DNA from 4 places in the Clostridium intestinale genome. Region 3 is predicted to be linked to each of the others. Evidence: riboswitches for the same ligand, from Rfam matches in the RefSeq annotation. Region 3 holds a riboswitch; each other region holds the start of a gene.

Region 1 (6,041 bases), 620 kb from region 3:
TGTTGATGAAACATCGGGAACATTTATAAAACTTCCTAAAGAAGTATTTACAGGAGAAGTTAAAAAGGTAATGGGAGGAGTAAATTTATCATTGCCATTATCAATATTAGCGATGTTGTTATTACTATTTGAAATAGCTTATAGAAGACTAGACTTCAATATAAATATTAATTTTTTTAAAAAGTTTATAAATAAAAAATCAACAAAAAACACACCGTTGGTAAAGAAGGAAGTTAAGATAAAAGAAGAGGTTTCTAAGGAATTGCCCCCAGAACCAAAAAAGAAAGCAATTCCTAAAAAGGAAAAAAGTAAAGAGAAAGATAAAAAGGATGTTCTTGATACATCCTTATTATTAAAGAAAAAACAAGATAGAAACAATAATAAATTTTAAAAATAACAGCAGATAGGATTACAAGACCTATCTGCTGTTATTTTAAGATAATTTAAAAGTATTAACTCGATTAATCATTTCTTGAGTTATTTCAGTTAGTTTTTGTGAGGATAAAGCAACTTCATAAGAAGACTTATTCATCTCACTAATTGAAGCTGATATTTCTTCAGCTGAGGCAGAATTTTCTTCAGATATTGATGAAGCTGAGTCTACATTCGTAATTATTGAGTTTCTTTCTGTATCTATTATAGAAGCTTGATTGGCTATGCTTTTAATTTCAGGTAGCATATTTGAAAAAGAATTAATTATAGACTTAAAAGAATCAGTTGATTTTTTTACTATAGTTAATTGTTCCTTTAAAGTTGAATTAACATTGTTTGTTGTATTAATTACTAAATCCGCTTCATTAGAAACTGAACCAACTAAGTCATTAATATTTTTAGAAGAAGTTTTAGTTTGTTCAGCAAGTTTTCGAATTTCATCAGCTACCACTGCAAACCCTCTTCCTGCCTCACCTGCTCTTGCGGATTCTATCATAGCATTTAGTGATAAAAGATTAGTTTGATCTGCTATATCTTGGATAATGTCTGTTATGTTGTTTATTTGACTAATATCATTACCTAAAGTAAGAATTTTTTTGGAAACCTCATTAAATTCAAAAGTAATTTTATGAATTGAATTAAGTAAAATACTTAGATCTTCGTTACTGAGTGAAATCTCTTTGTTTATTACAGAGGCCTTTTCATCTACATTATGAATAGAAGTTAAAATAGAATTCATATTGTTTGAAAAATTATTTAAAAGTTCTGAGGTATTCATAAGCTCCTGAGATTGATTAGTTGCACCATCTGCAACCCCTTCTATTGCTGAAGAAACCTGTTCTGCTGAAGAGTTCATTTCTTCAGAGATAGCTGATAGAGAACTGCTTTGGTCAAAAACCTCACTTGAGATAGCTTTTATTTTATTTAACATTTGAGATATTTCTTCTATTGATTTGTGAAGTTCTCTACTAATTAACCCAAACTCATTATTAGAGTGTGTATCAAATTGAACTGTAAAATCTCCACTAGATAAAATCTTTACTTTTTCATATATATTTTTAGACATATGTTGTACTAGTTTTCTAAAAACTACTGTTGTTAAATATCCAATGATTACAATTATTACAAGTAAAATTAAATAAGCGTTTGAAGTTGTTTTATATGTACTTTCTCCGTTTTTGTTAAGTTCGTCAGCTGAATTAATTTCATAGTTTTTAAGGTTTTTAATATTTTCAAGTATGTTATCTTCGGCTGATGTAATTTGAGTAATTTCATCTTGATTTAATTCTTTAGAGTTTTTTAATTTATTAATTGAATTATTGATTGATAAAAAATAACTATCTATTGATTGAGTTAAGCCTACATATAATTTATTTTCTGTTTCATCCATTTTAATATTTTTTGAGAAAGTATCCATATTTTTAGTTATATTGGATTGAAGAGTATAAATTTCCGATTCTCTAACAATAGTATAATTGCTTAAGATTTCTTTTGATGCTATCTTAGCTTTTAAAATGGAACTTTCAATATTTTGTATGGAGGTAATAGGAATTAGATTGTTGTTATATATTTCATTTTGATATTTATTAATTTTTTGAATATTAGTGTATCCTATAAATCCTATAATAAGTATAAAAATTACAGCAATTGTTGAGATACTTCTTAAAATGGTTTTTATGCTAAGGATTTCTAAAGAGTTGTAAAATTTATTTTCTTTAGTTTCAATAAGGTGGCTTGTACTGTTTTTAGATCTTTTAAATTTATCTTTTTTATTAGATATTTTATGCTTATCTCTCATTTTTTCTCCTTAATTTATATTGTGAATATTTCCATTTTTTATATAAAGTAAAACTGGTAATAAATCCAAATTATATCAACAGTATAATTAAATAAATATCTTTATGTCAAGCTTCATTAAGATATTTAATCTAGTTTTAATGAAGTTATAAAGTTTAAGTGAAAAACTAACTGAATAAAATATGTATTAGTGTAGAAACTACATTTTAGATACTTGATGGAGGTGAGATTATGGCTAAAAAGGATCAACAATCTTCATGGAATAGTAAGAGGTTTGAAACACCTAAAAAGAACACTGTAGAACCAGTTCCGGAAATTCAAAACAAAAGAAATAAACACTAAAATAAAAACTGGGAACTATTCTCAGTTTTTTTATGTTATAATAGAAGTTAATGAAAGGAAGAGTGAAATGTCAGGAATAAATTTAGAAAATATAATATTAGTAGTAGTTGCAATTATATTATTATATATAGCTGTAAAATTTATTAAAGGAATTATAAAATTTATTATATTAGTTATACTTATATTGACTCTAGGGGTTAGCGCATACAATATACTAATTACTAAAAAATCTATAAGCTATGAAATCAATAGATATAAGGTGGACTATGGATATTTTAAAAATATAACTTCAATCTCTAAAGAATCAATAAATCTTGTAAATGATATCAAAGAAGGAAGAAACGTTAAAGAAAATACAGATAGATTAGTAGAAATTAAAAGTGAGGTCGGAAAATTAGAACATAGCAGTGAAATAAGCCTTATAAATGACAGATATTTAGATGCATTAGATACAGCTATAATAGTTGGAAAAGGTTATGAGACAGCTAACAATGTAAAAGAACAAACTAAAAAATTAGATGAGGTTACAAAATCTCTTGACTTAAGTTTGAAAGATATATTAAATTAATACTTGATTAAAAGCAGATATGAATGTATAATTAACGAAAAGTAATAGTTTTGAGATAGAGGCGCGATGTTTAATAGTATCATTATGGAGGTAAGCACTGAGAAGTAATGAGAAAGGAACCATCGCCGAAGTATGTAACCTACGCTTTAAGGGTTATATTGCTGGTCTTGCATAAAATATATGTAAGATTGTCACAATTTTTTGTGGAGAGCTATCCAATGGATTTTATTCTTATTTTTGTATGAGTAAGAAGCCTTGGATTTTTTCCAAGGCTTTATTTATTTTAAATTTAATTTAATGCTTTAGGAGGGTAATATATTATGTCATTAAGAGGAGTATTTGTTCCATTAATCACGCCATTTAAAAATGATGAGGTGGATTTTAATTCTTATAAAAAAATGGTGGACAACTATTTAACAAAAGGAATTCATGGATTCATACCACTTGGAACTACTGGTGAAAGTCCAGTAATATCAGATAGAGAATATGAAGAGATAGTTGAAAAAATTATGGAATATGTAGATGGAAAAGTTCCTGTTTATGTAGGATTAGGTGGAAATAATACTAAAAAATTAGTTGAAAAACTTAAGGTCGTTGAAAAATATAAAGTTGATGGAATATTATCAGTATCTCCATATTATTCGAGACCAGATCAAAGAGGTATATACGAGCATTTTAGGACTATATCTGAAGCAACTTATTTAGATATAATCTTATATAATATACCATATAGAACAGGAAGAAATATCGAAAATGAAACTATTCACAAGTTAGCAGAACTTAAAAATATAGTAGCTATTAAAGACTCTTGTGGGGATATGAAACAAAGTACAGATTTATTATTAGAGCCACCTAAAGATTTATCTATATTAACAGGAGAAGATGCTTCTTTCTTCTCAACTCTTGCGTTAGGTGGAGATGGAGGAATATTAGCTTCTTCACATATGAGAACAGAAGAGTTTGTTAAAGTATATAATAATATTAAAAACAATGATCATTTAGCTGCTTTAGAAACGTGGAAAGAATTATATAGTTTTGTTCCACTTTTATTTAAGGAACCAAACCCAACACCTTTAAAATATTGCTTATATAAATTAGGTCTAATAGAGTCGTCAGAAGTGAGACTTCCACTACTTGAAATAACAGATGAACTTAAAAAAGAATTAGATAAAGTTTTTAAATTTTAATAAAGGCTACAAAACTAGTTGATGATTAGTTTTGTAGCTTTTTTGTTAAAAAAATACATACTTAATATATTATCTCTTAATTACCTGTAAAAAAGTATTATGAATAACTTTAAAAAGCTCACAATAATTGTAGGAGGTGAAGTAATGAAAAAATTAATTTCTTTAATTATGAGTGCTATGCTTTTAGGTTTGCCTTTATATGGATGTAATAAAGCTAATAATCCTAATGATGTTACAGAAGAGACAACACCAGAGACTATAGAAAATTCAACTAATGAAAATGCAACTGAAGTACCTGGAACACCAGATTCTAATCTACCTGCTCCTGGAGTGACAGGAGATGGCACAACAGCACCAGGAACAGGAACAACTACGCCAGGAACTGGTACAGCAACACCAGGAACCGGTACAACACAACCATCAACAAATAACAATACGCAAACTCCAGCTGCTGGGGACACTAATAAGGATGTAAATCAAGCATCAGGAGATCTTGTAACAGACATATTAAACAGCACTAATGCAGAGAGACAAAAACAAGGGCTTCAACCATTAAAGTTAAATAGTGAGGTATCTAAGCTTGCAGCAATGAAATCCAAGGATATGCATGACAAAAATTATTTTTCACATACATCTCCAACCTATGGAGATCCAGGAAAAATGTTAACTGATAATGGTTTAAGATATTCTGCAATGGGAGAGAATATATATACGTCAACAGGAATGACTCCTACTGGTGCATATACAGTTAATCAATGGATGAACTCACCAGGACATAGAGCTAATATACTTTCTAATAATTATGATGAAATAGGTATAGGAGTCTACTATAATAATGGAAAGTATTACGCTACACAAATATTTTATAAAGCTTAATTATAAAGCTTAATTTTTGGAGGTTTTTTTATCTATGAAAGAAGGAACAATAAAATGGTTTAATTCAGAAAAAGGTTTTGGATTTATTGAAATTGAGGGTGGAAAAGATGTATTTGTACATTTTTCTGCAATTAAAGGAGATGGCTACAAAACTCTTCAAGAAGGTCAAAGAGTAAGTTTTGACGTGGTGGAAGGAAACAGAGGACCACAAGCTGAGAATGTATCTATAATGTAAAAATGCAACAAAAAAGCTGTTAGTAACCTAACAGCTTTTTTGTTGCATTTAATTATACACTGAACTACATAAAAGAGTATTAGCTTCTTCTTCAGTTAGACCTTTAGCTAAAGATATTTCGCTAAGTAAAAGTTTTTTTGCACTGTTTAACATTTGTTTTTCACTGCTATTAAGTGCTTTCCCTTTTTCTAAAATCATTAAATCATGGATAACTTCTGAACTTTGAATAAGATCACCAGATTTAATTTTGGTCATATTAATAGTGTATCTTTCTTTGTATGTAAGAGATTCGTTTGTATATAAATCAACACTACGAAGATTTGAAAGTACAGTTTCTAAGGTGTTAGAATCAGTTACAAAGCGTATCCCTATAGCAGATATTTTCTCGGATGGTATCATAATTTGCATATTATTAAGTAAGTTTATTATATAATAGTTCTGTTTTTCTCCGAATAAGTCCTTTTCTTCTATAGCAGTTACAGTACCAGCACCTTGCATTGGATAAACAATATTATCACCAATCTTAAACAAATAATCACGCTCCAATTGTATAATTTATATATAGTATACCACATATCGATAAAAATAACAAATTTATAGAATA
Region 2 (6,041 bases), 380 kb from region 3:
ATAGTTATCTTATGAACTGGATCGGTATTTTTTAGTAAGGCTGCAACTAGAGCATGCCCAACTTCATGGAACGCAACAATCTTTTTCTCCATAGGAGAAAGAATTCTGTCTTTCTTTTCCTTACCAGCTATAATAACTTCAACAGCTTCTTCTAAGTCTTCTTGACTAACAACTGTTCTCTTGTGTTTTACTGCTCTTAAAGCAGCTTCATTAACAATATTTGCAAGGTCTGCTCCTACTGCTCCTGGAGTGGATTTTGCAATAGCTTCTATATTAACATCGCTAGATAGTTTTACATCTTTTGAATGTACCCTAAGGATTGATTCCCTACCTATTAAGTCTGGTCTATCAACTATTACTCTTCTATCAAATCTTCCTGGTCTTAATAAAGCCTTATCTAAAATCTCAGGTCTATTAGTTGCAGCAAGTATAACTACACCTTTTGAGGAATCAAAACCATCCATTTCAGCAAGAAGCTGATTTAATGTCTGCTCTCTTTCATCATTTCCACTTATATTTCCTTCTCTACTTTTACCAATAGCATCAATTTCATCTATAAATATTATACAAGGTGCTTTTTCTTCTGCTTGCCTAAACAAATCTCTTACTCTAGAAGCCCCCATTCCTACAAACATTTCAACAAAATCTGAGCCTGATAAAGAAAAGAATGGTACTTTTGCTTCACCTGCTACAGCTTTAGCTAATAAAGTTTTACCTGTTCCTGGAGGTCCAACTAGTAATGCTCCTTTAGGTAATCTAGCACCTATTTGTGTATATCTTTCTGGCTTATGTAAAAAATCAACTATTTCTTTTAAAGATTCTTTAGCTTCTTCCTGTCCAGCTACATTTTCAAAGGTTATTCCAGTTTCATCCTCGGCATACAGTTTAGCTGTATTTTTCCCAAAGGACATAACTCCTCCACCCATCTTTTTATCCATTTTGCCAAACATAAGTCTAGATAAAAAGAATAATAATATAAATGGTCCAACCCAATATAATAGTAAGTCTAATATAGGAAATGCCTCAGGTTGCTTTCCTTCATAATCTACTCCAGCCGAATCCAATTCTTCTATGAGTTTATCATCATTAAGTGGTATAACATAAACACTCTTTCCGTAGTATTCACTATCTTTAGTAGGCGTAATCGTAATTATGTTATCTGCAATCACTATTTTTTCTATTTGCTTCTCACTTATCATTTCTTTAAATTCATTATACTTAAGTTTTTTTGTCATTAACGCACTTTTAGAGTAATTTATAGCTACAACAAAAACTAAAGCTATAACCCCATAGATAACGTATTTTAACATCTTATTATTTTTAAACATAAAACATTTCACCTCTTTTTCATTCGTCTACTTTAACATTCCTACTCTATTAAATGGAAATACCCTTACTTGCGCTTTTCCTTTAATTTCATGTCCATCGATATATGGATTTGCCCAATATCTAGCATCAGCAGAATTTGCCCTATTATCTCCTAAGAAGAAATACTTTCCTTCTGGAACAGTAAAACTACCATTATATATTGATGGATTTTTTACATATTCCTCACTAGTTTCATCTCCATTTATATATACTTTTCCTTCCTTTATTTCTACTTTATCATTAGGTAAAGCTATTAATCTCTTAATTAAAGTATCCCCAAGTTCATTAGAATAAAAAACTATTATATCTCCTCTTTGTAACTTTTCTAAATTATATACTTTTGTTACAAATAGCTGATCCCCTTTTTCTAATGTTGGTTTCATTGATTCACTTGGTATATATACTTTAAATAAAAGAAATTTATTTATTATTAATGTAGCAATTAAAGCTAGTACTACAGGTAATATCCAATCAAATAAAAATCCTTTCATCCCAGATACCTTTTTTGTCTCTTCTTCTTTAATATTTTCTTCAACATCTTTGACTTCACTAACATTGTCTTCGTTAATATTCTCTTGCATTTACTCCTCCCACATACCTTCCATTAGTTTTTTAATCTCATCTTTTCTCTTAATTGTAGCCTCTTCATCTACATAATATCCATCTTCTCTTTTTAATATAACCTTACCTTCTTTAACAATACCAAAGATATTTGTCAATTCTATATCAACCATCTCTTTTTTTTCAGTTTCGCATACAGCATATCTACCTTCAATCCTATCAACTATATAGATTGATGACATTTTTCCTCCTCCTTAAAAGGTTCTCTTTAATTATATCATATTTTAAAAAGTTTTAATGTATGAGTTTTATTTTACCTCTTATAAACAGAAAAAGCTATATAGTTTTATAAATTTTTTGAAAATTAAAAGACGACTAAGTCGTCTTCTATTAATTATATTTCATTTCTAATTAAATCTTCATAGGTTTCTCTTTTACAAATCAATTTTTCAGTGTTATTTTGAACCATAACTACTGCAGCTCTTGGAGTCTTATTATAGTTATTTGACATTGAATATCCGTATGCTCCAGTTGACAATATTGCTAGTATATCTCCACTATTAACTTTCTGCATTTCAATAGAATTTAAAAGTATATCTCCTGATTCACAGCATTTACCTGCAATAGCTACTCTTTCTCTATAATCACTTATTACATTGTTAGCCACTAAACATTCATACTCAGCTCTATATAATGATGGTCTTATATTATCTGTCATCCCACCATCAACAGATACATACTTTCTAATTCCAGGAATCTCTTTTATGGAACCAACAGTATAAATAGTAGTTCCAGCATTACCTACTATGGATCTTCCTGGTTCTATAGTAATTATAGGTCTATCTATATTTAAGTCTTCACATACCTTATCTACTTTATCTAATATAGCTTTGCAATAATCACCAGTTTCTTTAGGACTATCTCCATCAGTATAGAATATACCAAAACCGCCGCCTAAATCTAACTCTGGCACAACATATCCTGTTTCTTGTTTGATTTTATATATTAGATTTAACATTATTTCAGCTGCATCCTCATAAGGTTCAATATCGAAAATTTGTGATCCAATATGGCAATGTACTCCACAAAGTTCAACATTTTGTAGATCTATAGCTTTTCTTACTGCATCCATGATTATATTTCCAACTGGTGCAAAACCAAATTTAGAATCGATTTGACCTGTTTTTATATATTCATGAGTATGTGCTTCTATTCCAGGAGTTATTCTTAGATATATTTTTTGTACCTTATTATTTTCTTTAGCTATTCTATCTACTTGTTCCATTTCATAAAGATTATCTACAACAAATCTTCCAACCCCATAACTTACACCTAAATTAATTTCATCTATAGTTTTATTATTTCCATGAAAATATATTTTTTCTAAAGGAAACCCTGCTCTCTTTGCAGTAAACAGTTCTCCACCAGATACAACATCAAGATATAAGTTTTCCTCCATAACTAATCTACACATATCTAAAGTTAAAAATGCTTTTCCTGCGTAAGCTACTCTATTGCCCCTAGCTTCGCATTGAAACTCATTATAATAATCTCTACAATTTGAGCGTATAAGCTCCTCATCCATTATATATAAAGGAGTTCCATATTTTGCTGCTAATGTGCTTGTATTTATTCCTCCGATTGTCAAATGATTGTTTTCTACTTTCATGCTACCAAATAATTTCATTTTTAATTCCCCCTTATTTATTTACCCCAAAAACAAAAGTCACAGAAAAATCTGTGACGGATAGAGTCTCAATATAGGTTCTTGTAAAAGGCAACTATAAATGAATCACCATTGATAATATTACAATCAGCCTACCTTGTAGCTCTCCACATAACGTGACAGTCAGGCACATATTATGTACATGACCAGAGATAAATCCTGCCGGTATTACCTCTTCGGCTGTTGTTCCTTTCTCTAGACATCTTAGCTTGCCGGCTCAATCTAAATACTATTAACTAACAGCACCTCTACCCTAGGTATATATATTCTATATATACTATTCAACTTATTGATACAATGATATCATATTAAATATATTTGTCAACACTTTTTTATGAATTTCTGTACTTATCCATTAAGTCACTCATAATATCTCCACCTAATGGAGGTGTATAAGTTATAGCATTGGCACCAGCTAGTATTGTTTCTCTGATACTTTCTTCTGTAGGTCCTCCTGTTGCTATAACTGGAAATTCAGGATATTGGTCCTTTATTCTCTTTACTATAGCTGCAGTGTCTTTACCACCTGATACATTTAGTATAGTGGCTCCTGACTCTATTCTTTCCTCTATGTTTTCATTTTCAGAAACCATAGTAACTATAACAGGTATATCAATAGTATTTCTAATTTTTTTAATTATTTCATTTGATGTTGGAGCATTGACAACAACACCCATAGCACCTTTAAACTCTGCATCAAGAGCTAAGTTTACTACTCTTTTCCCTTGAGTTATTCCCCCACCTACACCACAAAAAACAGGCACATCTGCTGCCATAACTAATGCTTGAGTTATTAATGGTTGAGGAGTGAAGGGATATACAGCTATAATTGCATCTGCATTGGTGTTTCTTATTATAGCAACATCAGTTGTAAATAGTAACGACTTAATTCTTTTACCAAATATCTTTATTCCACTACAATTTCTTATAATAGTAGGTACTTCAATTACATGGTTTCTTAGTATGCCTTTTATTTCTGGTACAAATTTAGATTCTTTTATCGACATATGTTTTCCCTCCACAAAGTATTATAAATATATTATAATACTTATAAATATACTAATAAATGGTTTTAACTTCAATTTTATAAATTTTATTTTAAGGGGGTATATATGACCGCAACAAAAAAATTAATAAAAAATTATCTTTATTATTTTCTTCTTTATGGATTGATGATCATAATCCCACTGATTTCTACAGAACTTAATATACTTTATTTAGGATTAAAAAATATTCTAACTACTCCAGATATCCTTCTGACCGACTATTTCGCTATAGGTGGAATTGGAGCTACCTTCATAAATGTTGGGTTGACTGGTTTATCAATGATAGCTCTTTTAATACGCATTGGAGTAAAGCCAAATGGTTCTACTATAATGTCTTTATGGTTAACTACTGGATTTTCGTTTTTTGGAAAAAACATAATAAATATATGGCCAATTATTATAGGGGTTTGGCTATTCTCTAAATACAAAAAAGAACCTTTTCTTAATTATATATTAATAGCTTTACTTGGTACAACATTATCACCTACTGTAACTCAACTGAGTTTCACTAGTCAATTTTCTTTTGTTGAAGGTTATGTACTTGGATTTTTATTAGGAATATGTATTGGATTTATTTTGCCTCCTATTTCATCCTATTGTTTAAGACTTCACCAAGGATTTAATCTATATAATTTAGGGTTCTCAGGAGGCATTTTGGCAATGTTTATAATGTCAATTTATAGATCTTTGGGAATAGACTTTGAAAGCAACCTGATTTTATTTCATGATAGCCACAAATTTTTATCTATAATTGTGATAATTATATGCATATCATTACTACTAATATCATTAACAGGTAATAATAAATATAATATAGTAAACTCTCTAAGGTTAATAAATAAATCTTCTGGAAGACTCGTAAGTGATTATTATTTAATGTATGGAAATCGTGTATATGCAAATATGGGTATCATGGGGTTGCTATCTTTAATTATAGTATTTATACTAGGAGGAGAGTTAAATGGCCCTTTGATGGGTGCAATTTTTACAATAATAGGATTTTCAGCTTTTGGTAAACATCCCAAAAACACATTACCCGTTATTTTAGGTGCAACCCTATCAGCTTATATTAATATACTTGATGTGAACTCACCTCAAATGTTGATTTCTATACTATTTTCTACTTGTTTAGCTCCAATAGCCGGTAACTTTGGTTTCATATATGGAGTAATAGCTGGATTTTTACACGTATTTTTAGTTACTAATATAGGCTATGTCCACGGAGGATTAAATTTATATAACAATGGCCTGTCAGGAGGTTTTGTTTGTGTAATTATGCTTCCTCTTATACATGCATTTAAAAAGGAGAATGTAAATGAAAAACACTATTGATAAAAGTA
Region 3 (6,041 bases):
AAATTATCTCAGGTTTATTAAAAACACCATCTTTTGAGTCTGCAATCTTTTGGGAAAAATCCTCTGGTATGACTATCATTGCATAATATTTATTACCCTCAACCCCAGCCTTTGCGTCATCATAATTTACAAAATTCCACTGAACCTTTTTATTATCTTTTAGGTTGTCTTGTAAGTCTTGTCCTATATTATACTTCTTATTATCTTTTACTATAGGCTTATCCATACTTACAAACGCTACAGGCACATTATCTAATTTACCATAGACATCCCAAAATGCGCTTAAATAAATAGAGGAATATAGCATAGGTATAAGTGTTACAGCAATTACAGATATAATTAAAATTCCTATAACAGATTTTTTAGCAGTAAATTTATTAGTTTTATTCATGTTCCTTCCTCCTTTTATTCATAAACCGACTGGTCAGTTTCAATTAAACAACTTTTGAAGGAACCTGTCAACATTAGTAATCATTTTCAATTATGAACTAATATTTAAATTTTTATTACCTTTTAAGACATAGATTTACATAGGTTTATAAAAAAATAAAACCCTTGAAATTCAAGGGTTTTATTTATTAATTCAAAGTCCTTTTTAAGAACTCTCTGGTACGTTCTTGTTTTGGATTATTAAATATTTCTTCTGGTAGACCTTCTTCTGCTATAACGCCTTTATCCATAAACACTACACGATCAGATACCTCTTTAGCAAATCCCATTTCATGAGTTACTACCATCATAGTAAGTCCTGATTCTGCAAGTTCTTTCATAACCTTTAGAACTTCGCCTACCATTTCTGGATCAAGAGCTGATGTTGGTTCATCAAAAAGAATAACATCTGGTTCCATAGAAAGAGCTCTAGCAATAGCAACTCTCTGTTTTTGTCCACCAGATAATTGTCTTGGTTTTGCATTTATAAAACGCTCCATACCTACAACTTGTAAATATTTCATGGCTACTTTCTCAGCCTCTTCTTTACTTCTTTTTAAAACCTTCATTTGTCCTACAGTACAGTTACTTAGAACATCATGATTGTTAAATAGATTAAACTGTTGAAATACCATGCCTAGCTTTGTACGATATGCACGTGTATCATGTTCATCATGTAAAATATCTTTTCCTTTATATATTATCTCACCACCACTTGGTTTCTCCAAAAGGTTAACGCAGCGAAGAAGAGTAGACTTACCTGAACCCGATGATCCTATGATACAAACAACTTCTCCTTTATTTACTGAAAAATCAATATCTTTTAAAACTTCATGAGTTCCAAAGGATTTATTTAAATGTTTAATATCAATTATTTTTTCCATACTTATCTCCTTTGTCCTTAAATCCTTAACCTAATTATTTTGGTTTCTGCGTAACATATCTTCTGGTGTTTCAACTTGCATTTGGTTTGCATACATAATATAGTTGTCCGGACCATCTATTTTTCTCTCGATAAATCTTAGTATTCTTGTTACTGCAAAAGTCATTATAAAATACATAACACTAGCAATAAAAAACGTTGCAAAAAACTTATAATTAATTCCTGCTACAGATTTTGCTTGGAAAAATAACTCAGTTACAGATATTACACTAAGAACAGATGTATCCTTTATATTTATAACAAACTCATTACCTGTAGCTGGTAATATATTTCTAATAACCTGTGGTAATACTACATTAATCATAGTTTGAACATGACTCATACCTATAGCATGTGCTGCTTCAAACTGTCCTTTGTCAATAGAAACTATTCCTCCGCGGACAATTTCTGACATGTACGCTCCTGTATTTATAGATACTATAAATATACCTGCATATATTCTGTTCATATCTATCCCAAAAGCTAAAGCTGATCCATAATAAATTACCATCGCTTGTACTATCATAGGGGTTCCACGGAATACTTCTATGTAAATAGATAAGATAGCATTAACAACTTTTAGAACTGCCTTCTTTATACCTCTTTCAGGTACAGGAATAGTTCTAACCATTCCCACTAACAACCCTATAATAGATCCTAAGATTGTACCAATAATAGAAATTAATAAAGTCATACCAGCTCCACGTAAAAACATAGGCCAGTTATTTGAAAAGATTTTTACAATATCCTCAAAAGTCATTTTTTCACTCCTTTAATTTATCTGACGTCTAGCCACTGTAATACCTCTGGTTGGAGATAACATTGGCACGACTCTAGATAGGTTCAACTAAAATTCAGCTGGGGATAAAACCCCATCTGAATCAAGTTTCACTTGACAAAACCGAATGTTACTTAAATACACTCGGCTTTATATATACCTTGCTATTATTCAGCAGCAGGTTGATTTTTTATAGCATTATCCATTATAGTCTTACGATCTGATTCAGAAATTTTTGATAATGTAGAATTGATCTTAGCTGTTAAATCACTGCCTTTTTTCACGCCTACTGCTATTGCAACATCTTCTTCAGATGCCTTAAATCCATCTTTAAGTTCTATCATCTTGAAATTATTGCTATTAGATTCAGCACTAATTCCTTCTGGACGTTCTGAAACATATGCATCAATTACACCTGACTCAAGGGCAACTCTCATAGCAGAGAAATTATCCATAGCTGTTTGTTTTTGAACTCCAGCTATTTGATCTATAACAGAATAGTGAAAAGTATTTAATTGTGCAGTTACTTTAGCTCCACTAAAATCTTTTAATGAAGTAGCTCCATTATATTTTCCACCTTTCTTAACTACCATAACTAACTCTGATTTATAATAATTATCTGAAAAGTCTATTGTTTCTTTACGTTCTGCTGTTGGGGACATACCTGCTATAACTGCATCTATCTTTCCAGATTCTAATGCTGGTATTAATCCATCCCATTCTGTTTTAACTATAACTAGCTTTTTACCTAAATCGTCAGCAATTTTTTTAGCTATTTCTACATCATAGCCTCCTGCATATTCTGCAGCCCCATCAATTTTAACTCCCCCGTTAGAATCGTCTTTTTGAGTCCAGTTAAAAGGAGCATACCCAGCTTCCATTCCAACTTTAAAAGTATCTTCAGTTTTTGATGTATCAGAAGCTTTTGAGCCACATCCTGTAAATAAAAGTGTTGCTGATAAAACAGCTGATACTATTAATGATAATTTTTTCATTTTTTTGTTCCCCCTCATATTTTTAGCTTATATTATCTTTTTAAGTTATAAAAAAAGATCTGAGCTGAACTCAGATCGCAATAAACATAGTTGCTACTAGTTTCCCTCCACTTTTCCCTAAATGAGATAGCACAACTCAATAAACTGGGTGGCTTATTGAGACAGTCCTGCAGCTCTTAACTACAGACCCAGCAAATAATAATGAGATTATTATTTACTTCGGCGATATTTCCTTCTCTATAGCATCATTGCTTCTCAAACTCTTCTAAAGACTAATAAATACCGCGCCTCTACCCCACCATTAAAAGTGAGGTTTATTAAATTACATTATAAATGTACAATAATATATTATATATGTCAACAAAAGTGTTATATTTTTTTTAATTTTTTAGTGGAAATTCTAAAACGATTTTACATTATAAGAAAAGTGTAGCTGAAAAAATATAAATTTTATCTCTAAATGATTTTTTTATTCTTATAAATATATAACCCTACTAATCAATGCCATTAATTAGTAGGGTAAATTTATAAATTAAAATATTTTTATATTTATTTCTTTATCTCTGATCACTTATTACAGCAGAACTGTTATAGGTTGATAATGCTGAAGTAGGATCATATGGTGCACCAGTAGGAGTCCCAACTAGCAATGCAATATCAACGGCATTCTGTGGAATTCCCCATGAGTTTCCTGAGAAAACAAATATTGCTCTGTCTACAACAAATCCTCTAGTATTATAAGTCACATTATCTACAATATATCCTGTAGAATTTGGATTTAAATATGCTGGTTGTCTCATAAAGTAGAATATATTATTTTGAACTATCAGGTTAACTACATTTCCCTGAGTTAAAAATCCACGATTTACTACCCACCCTGTAGATGGTCCTGCCTGAGGTGGTCCATATATATAGTTATTTGTTAGCTTGTGATTAGTTCCTGCAAATTGTATAAACTCAACTGCATACGCCAAATCACTTGTAATAGTAAATCCATCTATTGTAACTCCACTTCCAGTAACAAGGAAAGGAATTACAGCTGCTTGTAATAAAACTATTGTATTAGGATATCCTTGCAATGTTACTCCTGATTTATTAACTGTAATTGTTGAAGTAACTGAATAAGTTCCTCCAAGAACATGAACTACACCTGTAGGTGATACTGCTGTAACACCTTGTTGAATAGTTCCAAATGGGCTTGCCTGAGTTCCATCTCCACCAACCGCACCAGCTTGAACATATACATCAAAAGGATTTGGTTGAACAGTTCCTGTTGCTCCGGTTGCCCCAGTTGATCCAGTTGCCCCAGTTGATCCAGTTGCTCCGGTTGCTCCGGTTGCTCCGGTTGCTCCGGTTGCTCCGGTTGCTCCTGTTGCTCCTGTTGCTCCTGTTGCTCCGGTTGATCCCGTTGCCCCAGTTGCTCCTGTGCCCCCTGTTGCTCCTCCAGCAGGTCCTGTTTCACCTATAGCTCCAGTCGGTCCTGTTGCTCCAGTTACTCCTGTTTCACCTATAGTACCAGTTGGACCTGTTGCTCCTGTTGCTCCAGTTTCACCTGTTACTCCTCCTGGTTCTCCGGTTGCTCCTGTTATTCCGGTTACTCCTGTTGCTCCAGTTACTCCAGTTGTTCCTGTTACTCCAGTTTCTCCAGTTGCTCCTGTTACTCCTGTTACTCCTGTTACTCCAGTTGCTCCAGTTACTCCTGTTGTTCCTGTTTCACCTGTCGCTCCTGTTACTCCTGTTGCTCCGGTTATTCCTGTTGCTCCGGTTACTCCAGTTGCTCCGGTTATTCCTGTTACTCCAGTTGTTCCCGTTACTCCTGTTACGCCTGTTACTCCTGTTACTCCTGTTACTCCAGTCGCTCCTGTTGTTCCTGTTACTCCTGTTACCCCAATTACTCCTGTTACTCCAGTCGCTCCAGTTATTCCAGTTGTTCCTGTTACTCCTGTTACTCCAGTTGATCCGGTTATTCCAGTACCACCTGTTGGACTAACAATATCATCTTCTACTATAACCATAGTTGCTTTTACTGGAACAGTAGAAGCTAAAATTGCTGTACCTGATCCAATATAGTCTAATGTCAGAGCAACAGGTGCTGCACTAACCTCTATAATGCCAAACCCTACTACTTCTCCTGTTTTAGTAGGCATATTACCTTCTAAAATATCTCCCTGTGAAGATACAGCTGCAAATATAACTGAATTTGGAGCAGTTGCAGTTTGAACTGCTACCCACCAATTAATAACGTACCTTCCTGCCTCATTGAATGTTATTACTCCTGTTACTGGGTTATAACTAACATTTCCTGCTGAATAAACAGTATTATCAAAAATAATGTTTGATCCAGATGCTATATTTTCTGCTACTAAAAGCTCTATCTGTAAAGCTATATTACTCATAAATTTCCTCCTTACATATAAAATCTAGCTTATGGTCTTATTTAACCTAAAGCTTGTCATTTTATAATATGTTTACAGCAATATCATAGTTACAATTGATGTATTTCAGTGTATTTTTATATACTTTTATGTATATAAATGTAAAAATATAGTAATTAGAGGAAAACATAACAGCTTATATATTCCAGAAAGGTATATTCCAAAAATCATTGTGAAAATTACAAACTTTATTTTCATATAAAAATGCCCCCTGGTCTAAATTATAAAATATATACCAGAGGGCAAAACATTACTTATTGTTCATTTTTAAGTCAATCGATTTATACTCCATACAGTCCCTGGAGCACCGCCTCCAAGGTTTATAGATACAGTTAAGCCATTTGCTTCATAGAATAGACCAATATTATCTCCTGCATTTAATTCAACTTCACCTGCTAATGTTACTGTTGCACTTCCTAATACAGCTCTTAAAGTTAGTAGTAATGCTATATTAACATTAAGAATTGGAAATAAACCTGAAA
Region 4 (6,041 bases), 1.1 Mb from region 3:
TTTTCAAGAAAAATAAACTCCTAAACTAATCTATGAATATTTCCGTCTAAACTTAAAGAAACTATATAAAGTGAGGTGCATATGATGAAACTAACTTTATTAATACCAATTATTTTATCAACTTTTATGAATTTTACTGAAACACCAAAAATAATTTCTGAATCAAATACTTACAAAGAGGGTGTATATGATATTACAAATGCTATACAAGTTAAGGCTAGTGCTACACTTGTGAGCCAAAACACCTCTGTAAGTCTAGCTATAATTGATGCTAATGGTAACCAAACCTTCTTTAAAAAATTTGATAACATAAACGATACAGTAAACTTAGGAACTATTCTAGATGATGACCGTGTTGCAGTAGTTGGTGCTGGGGAAATAGCTTTAATTATTGATAATTCATAGATATAAGTACTTCTTATATTATAATATATAAATAAAAACACCTTTTTATTTAACTAATAAAAGGTGTTTTTTCTGAAATATTCAGAGTAAGGCTTAATATTTATAATTTTTTATTTAGTTTATAACGATAATACAATCCGTAAGCAATAATAAACAAATATGCAAAAACTAAAAGAAGAATAGCTATCATATCAATTCTCATCAAAGCAAAAGTAAGCATTAAAGCTCCAAATATAAATACCATCATGTCATATGCTTTTGCTTTTGCACGACTTGTAATTAAAATATTTCGTTCATCTAATTTTTCAATGTTTATTTGTTTTCTAATATCAGGGGAATTTTTTAATGCCTTATAACTTATAATCTCGCCTATACCATGACCTAATATTCCACAGCCTAATCCTATGCATACATATGGTAATGCTCTCATAATTCCCTCTGCTTCAATAATTGTTTTACTTAAATATAACCCTAAACCCAATAATATAAATCCAAATACTGATAAATAATAATACTTCGCTTCTTTTTTCATTTTACTTATTCCTCCTCATAAATAAAAATTTCTTCTATACTCATATTAAAGTACTTAGCAATCTTAAAAGCTAATATAATCGAAGGATTATATCTGCCATTCTCTAAGGAACCAATAGTTTGTCTTGATACTTCGAGTATAGTAGCCAAATCCTCTTGCTTTATCCCCCGCTTTTTTCGTATTTCCTCTAAACGATTTTTCACCCTACCACTCCTCTTAATGTTAAGTTTACTTTCCATATCTAAATACTAACACTCTCTTTCATCAATATCAAGCTTACTTTCCATTTTGTAAAATTCTATATTTACTTAAAAAATAAAATAACCATATAAATAGAGAAACACCTCTTATTAACTCAATTAATAAGAGGTGTTTCTCTTAATATACTTAACAATGTTTATTAGTTTTTTAATCTAGTTGCATTTATTTACATACAAAATACAACTATAATCTAAATATCTTATTAACCCATACTTCCTCTTAATTTACCCATTCTTATAATCCACTCATTTAGAATCTTAAGTTCTTCTGTTTTATTTTCTAATAAATCTTCTTCTGAACCTATTAGGTGCATTATGATTGGACGTGTTGTTTTAAGTAATGTATGGTAGAATTCATTATCATTTAGGTATTCAAAATCAATACCTAAGTCTAATATTTCATTTACTAATTCTAAATCCTCTGCATATTCTAATCTTGCAGATTCATCTATTATTCTTTTTGAAACTTTAGGATTAGCAAATAAAGCTGCAAATCTAAAGTCTTTTTTTATTTGAGGATAGAATTCTTTTAGTTTATCTATCCCTTCTTGTCCATACTTTTCTTTTATTTCTCTAAGACCTCTACCCATTCCTACGAATTCTGGTGGTATTCCTAGGGTATACATAGCTCCAGTGTAAGAAATAGCTCTTGGCACTGAATATTCTACGTTTAGGTCTATTGATAATAATTCATTTTTTAATTTCTCATCTTTAACCCAGTTTGCTATTTTATCTATTTCTGGAAGATCCCTTGTATAATCTAAACCAGTTTTACTCTTAGTAAGTCTATCTCTGTTTTTAGGGATAAAGTCTGATACAAAGCTTACTGTGTTTATTATTTTTAAGAAGGTTTGAAGATAATATTTTGAAAATATTCCTATGAATTCTTTCATAAGTTCTATATCTTCTTGATTAAAGTTTCTATGAACTGATTTATCTATATTATCATTTAATTTATTTACTACTTCTTTTGCTTTATCTCTTCCATGGTCATATCTTAAAGCTGATTGTAGTGTAAAAGTCTTAATACCTGAGTAAGTTTTAATCATGCTTTCAACATTATCATTAGTGAAATGTCCTCTAAATGGAAGTGAGCCGCAACCTAGGATTGGATATACTTCTACTCCATGGTCTTTTCCCCACTTATAAGCTGTATCTATTGCAAGTATTACAGATAATACTCCTGATATTAATCCATAAGACATAGCAGAATCTGAACGTGCTAGCATAAATCTTAAAGATTCAAGCTTATCTCCTTTATCTTCTGAGGTATGATAAAACTCATCAAATATTGTATCTATATTTACTAATGAAGGAACCCCTTCTACTAGTGGAATTATTCTTATACTATTTAAATCGAATTTAACATCATAGTTTTTGTTTCCAAGTTCAATAACAGAGTTTACTCTATCTTGAAATTGACAAACTTCTGCTCCAGTCTCAACCATAGGTACTACAACCTCTTTTATAGCCTGCACACCTGTGTTTTGATAAGCTTGAACATTGGTTTCTACTATTGACATTATACTCATTAATTGTCTAAATACTGATTCCTTATTCGCATTAGGAATTCTTGGCGTTATAGCTACATCCTTTCCTGGAATTATACCATTGGAGATTAATCCTAAAGCCACCTGAGAAGTTTGATGATATGGTGTTAACTTACCTTCAAAGTCAATCATTATCTCATTTATTCCGAGTCCACCTTTCTCCTGAAATGTAAGACCGTCAATTGCTTCTTGTGGTTCTTGTTGTATAGATACATAAGTATCTACGTTGTCTGGATGTTGCGTCATCATAGAACTAGGAATTTTATACATTAAATATACCCCCAAATGAATTTTTATTTACCGCCTAATTTCAATTCTAACATAAAATGTTGTAATGTAAATATATTTCTATTTACAAATGCAAGTTTTTTATTTTTCACTTGCACATCTTTTCTTTTATGTTTATTAATTAAGGCTGTTATTATCTAAAAGTGTTCCCCAATACTCTAAAGAAAAAAGAGCCTTGGAGTAATCCAAGGCTCTGTATGTACTGAATAAATATCAATAACAGTTTCCATTGAATAGCTCTCCACAAACATTATTTGTGACAATCTTATATATATTCTATATAAGACCAGTTGTATAGTCTTAAAGCATTAACTACACACTTCGGCAATGTTTCCTTTCTCTTCACTTCTCTGTGCTTAGCTCCATGAAGATACTTTTAAACCTTGCGCCTCTATCTCTAAAATATTCACTTTTATTGAATTATACATTGTAGCAAAATTTTTATCAAGAATTATTTTAGATATTTCCAGATCTTATTATGCTTATAACAAGCCAAACTCCTAATATAGCAGCTATAAAAAATCCAAATAAACCTATTACTGAGACCCCATGAAATTGCGGAGCACCATTATAATCTATTATTAGTGATGAACCTACTATCATAGCTGAGATTATCATGGAAAACACCATTCTATTCACCATTTTACTGAATCTATCCATTGATTTATCTAACTCATTTATCTGTAGGTTAATTTTTGCCCTTCCGCCTTTTACGCTATCCATAAAACTAACAGCTTTTTCAGGAAGCTCCATAGAACTTTCAATGAATTTATAAAGTTTTAATGCTATGTCTTCTTTGCTTAAATCATTTAAGAAAAATAATTTACTATCATTTCCCATTATAGCTATAACCATAGTTAATATGTCTAAATCAGGAGATAACTCTGCAATCACCCCTTCAAATATTACCATGCTTTTAGCTAATATTACTAAGTCTGTTGGCATTAAAATATTGTTTTTAGATGATATAGCCATTATTTCTTGAAGCATCCTAGATATTTTTATATTTTTTAATGAAGTACCTAAATAAACATCTAAAAACCCTTCTATATCTTCATACAAGTTACTTTTATTTATAGTTCCATTTTTTATTCCTATTGCTAATATGAAGTCAACTAGCTTATTTATATCTTTTTTAGCTAAAGCTATTATTACCTTATTAAACCATTCTCTTAGGTAAGGGCTTATTTCTCCCATTATCCCAAAATCTATAAAGCAAATTTTGTTGTCAGATACTAGAATATTACCTGGATGAGGATCCCCGTGGAAAAAACCATCCTTAAAAATATGCTTAAAATATATAGATACCAATTTTTTAGATATGTCTTCTAGTTCATAGTTATCTTGAATTAAGCTATATTTATCTGTTATCTTATACCCTTCTATTTTCTCCATAATTAAAATTCTAGCAGTTGAATATTCATCATAAACTTCTGGAACATGAAGTGGTACTACATCTCTATTATTTCTCTCAAATCTCTTTAAATTGTCTTTTTCTATCCTAAAATCTAATTCTTTTTCTGTAATGTTCTGTATTTCTTTTAAAGCTTCCATTGGATCAATTAAAGTTTCTTTAAACTTTCCTTTTGCCATTCTAGCAAGCCTCATTAAAATCCTCATGTCTTGGCTCATAAGTTCTTTTATGTTTGGTCTTTGAACTTTTATTACAACCTTTACTCCGCTTTTTAAAACTCCTTCATGAACTTGAGAAACAGATGCAGAAGCTATAGGTTCTTCATTAAATTCTAAAAAACATTCATTTATATCTCTTCCTAGTTCCTCTTGAAAAGTTCTTTTAATATCCTCTATAGGAACCTTAACCACATCATTTTGAAGCTTTTTTAATTCTTCAATATATTCTTCTGAAATAATATCTGGTCTAGTACTAAGTATCTGCCCTATTTTTATGAAAGTTGGTCCTAAATCTTCAAAAGCTTTTCTAAAGTTTTCAACCTTCTGTTTTTTATTTAGTATTTTTTCTTCAACAAAATACCCAAAACCATAATAGGTAAGTACTCTAATTATCTCTCTAAACCTATTAAAAGTACTTCTATTCAAATAAATCACTCCTGTTTCCCTGTCACTAAGCAATAATTAATAAATAGACTAAAGGGAAACCCTTTAGTCTACATTTGATCTAGTTTATTTTCTAAAAACTCTATTCTTACTTTTAGTTTATCTATCTCTTCTTTTTTAACATATCCAAGTTCTGAAATAACCTTTTCTAAACTCTCTTTATTTACTGATTTTATTTCATTAATTTTTTCTGTAGCTTTTGTAGTGAAGTTTCTTTTTAATTCTTCTGAAAGCTCTTTACCTTCATCTACAGTTAATCTGCCTTTTTCAACTAACTCATCTACAACCTCAGATGCTTTTTCATAAGTTGTAGCTACGGCACCCACTCCAGCTAACAACAATTTCTTAAGATCATTTATCATTTAAATCATCTCCCATACATTCTTATTAATATTATTATACCATTTAATTCTAATATTACTCTAATATTAATAAACACTTAATAATTAACGATTTCTGAAGAATTCTTCTATTTCACTAACTTCTTTAATCATTGCCTTAGTTAATATTTCATTTCCATCTTCAGTAACTAATATATCGTCTTCTATTCTTACGCCTATCCCCTCTTCTGCTATATAAATTCCAGGTTCTACTGTATATACCATTCCAGGTCTTAGCTCAACATTTCTTTTACCCACATCATGAGTATCTAATCCCAGGCTGTGACCTATAGAATGCCAATAGTATTTTCTTACATCTTTTTTATCGTCTATTAATCCTAAAGCTATACATTCTTCTGCAACCCAATCTGTAGCTTTAGTGTTTATGTCTCCCCAATTAACTCCTGGTTTAATCTCATCTATTACCTTTTTGTTTACTCTAAGTACAGCTTCATAAACTTGTTTTTGTCTTTCTGTAAACTTACCATTTGCAGGGAAAGTTCTTGTTATATCTGCATTATAATATTCATATTGTGAACCTAAATCAAAT

Evidence for each region. Region 3 has a riboswitch for lysine ahead of P8F83_RS21815 (transporter substrate-binding domain-containing protein). Riboswitches for the same ligand answer to the same signal wherever they lie in the genome.
Region 1: another riboswitch for lysine. It lies ahead of dapA (4-hydroxy-tetrahydrodipicolinate synthase); the one in region 3 lies ahead of P8F83_RS21815 (transporter substrate-binding domain-containing protein).
Region 2: another riboswitch for lysine. It lies ahead of lysA (diaminopimelate decarboxylase); the one in region 3 lies ahead of P8F83_RS21815 (transporter substrate-binding domain-containing protein).
Region 4: another riboswitch for lysine. It lies ahead of ppcA (phosphoenolpyruvate carboxylase); the one in region 3 lies ahead of P8F83_RS21815 (transporter substrate-binding domain-containing protein).

The regions. Positions count from the first base shown of each region.
Region 1 covers NZ_CP121166.1:245,475-251,515, forward strand. The annotation lists gene P8F83_RS01095 (VWA domain-containing protein) at 1-391, shown strand, start outside; gene P8F83_RS01100 (methyl-accepting chemotaxis protein) at 434-2,230, opposite strand; gene P8F83_RS01105 (hypothetical protein) at 2,639-3,139, shown strand; lysine riboswitch at 3,188-3,361, shown strand; gene dapA (4-hydroxy-tetrahydrodipicolinate synthase) at 3,460-4,326, shown strand; gene P8F83_RS01115 (CAP domain-containing protein) at 4,471-5,202, shown strand; gene P8F83_RS01120 (cold-shock protein) at 5,237-5,437, shown strand; gene P8F83_RS01125 (CarD family transcriptional regulator) at 5,486-5,968, opposite strand.
Region 2 covers NZ_CP121166.1:5,375-11,415, reverse strand. The annotation lists gene ftsH (ATP-dependent zinc metalloprotease FtsH) at 1-1,328, opposite strand, end outside; gene lepB (signal peptidase I) at 1,356-1,949, opposite strand; gene P8F83_RS00050 (DUF3006 domain-containing protein) at 1,950-2,171, opposite strand; gene lysA (diaminopimelate decarboxylase) at 2,324-3,616, opposite strand; lysine riboswitch at 3,748-3,914, opposite strand; gene P8F83_RS00040 (beta/alpha barrel domain-containing protein) at 3,988-4,662, opposite strand; gene P8F83_RS00035 (DUF1576 domain-containing protein) at 4,768-6,033, shown strand; gene P8F83_RS00030 (hypothetical protein) at 6,017-6,041, shown strand, end outside.
Region 3 covers NZ_CP121166.1:4,313,229-4,319,269, reverse strand. The annotation lists gene P8F83_RS21830 (YhgE/Pip domain-containing protein) at 1-391, opposite strand, end outside; gene P8F83_RS21825 (amino acid ABC transporter ATP-binding protein) at 579-1,313, opposite strand; gene P8F83_RS21820 (amino acid ABC transporter permease) at 1,344-2,111, opposite strand; gene P8F83_RS21815 (transporter substrate-binding domain-containing protein) at 2,297-3,124, opposite strand; lysine riboswitch at 3,244-3,425, opposite strand; gene P8F83_RS21810 (collagen-like triple helix repeat-containing protein) at 3,682-5,520, opposite strand; gene P8F83_RS21805 (exosporium protein) at 5,827-6,041, opposite strand, start outside.
Region 4 covers NZ_CP121166.1:3,248,241-3,254,281, forward strand. The annotation lists gene P8F83_RS16715 (hypothetical protein) at 82-405, shown strand; gene P8F83_RS16720 (DUF6442 family protein) at 506-937, opposite strand; gene P8F83_RS16725 (helix-turn-helix transcriptional regulator) at 943-1,140, opposite strand; gene ppcA (phosphoenolpyruvate carboxylase) at 1,401-3,017, opposite strand; lysine riboswitch at 3,262-3,437, opposite strand; gene P8F83_RS16735 (ABC1 kinase family protein) at 3,492-5,093, opposite strand; gene P8F83_RS16740 (phasin family protein) at 5,162-5,473, opposite strand; gene P8F83_RS16745 (aminopeptidase P family protein) at 5,558-6,041, opposite strand, start outside.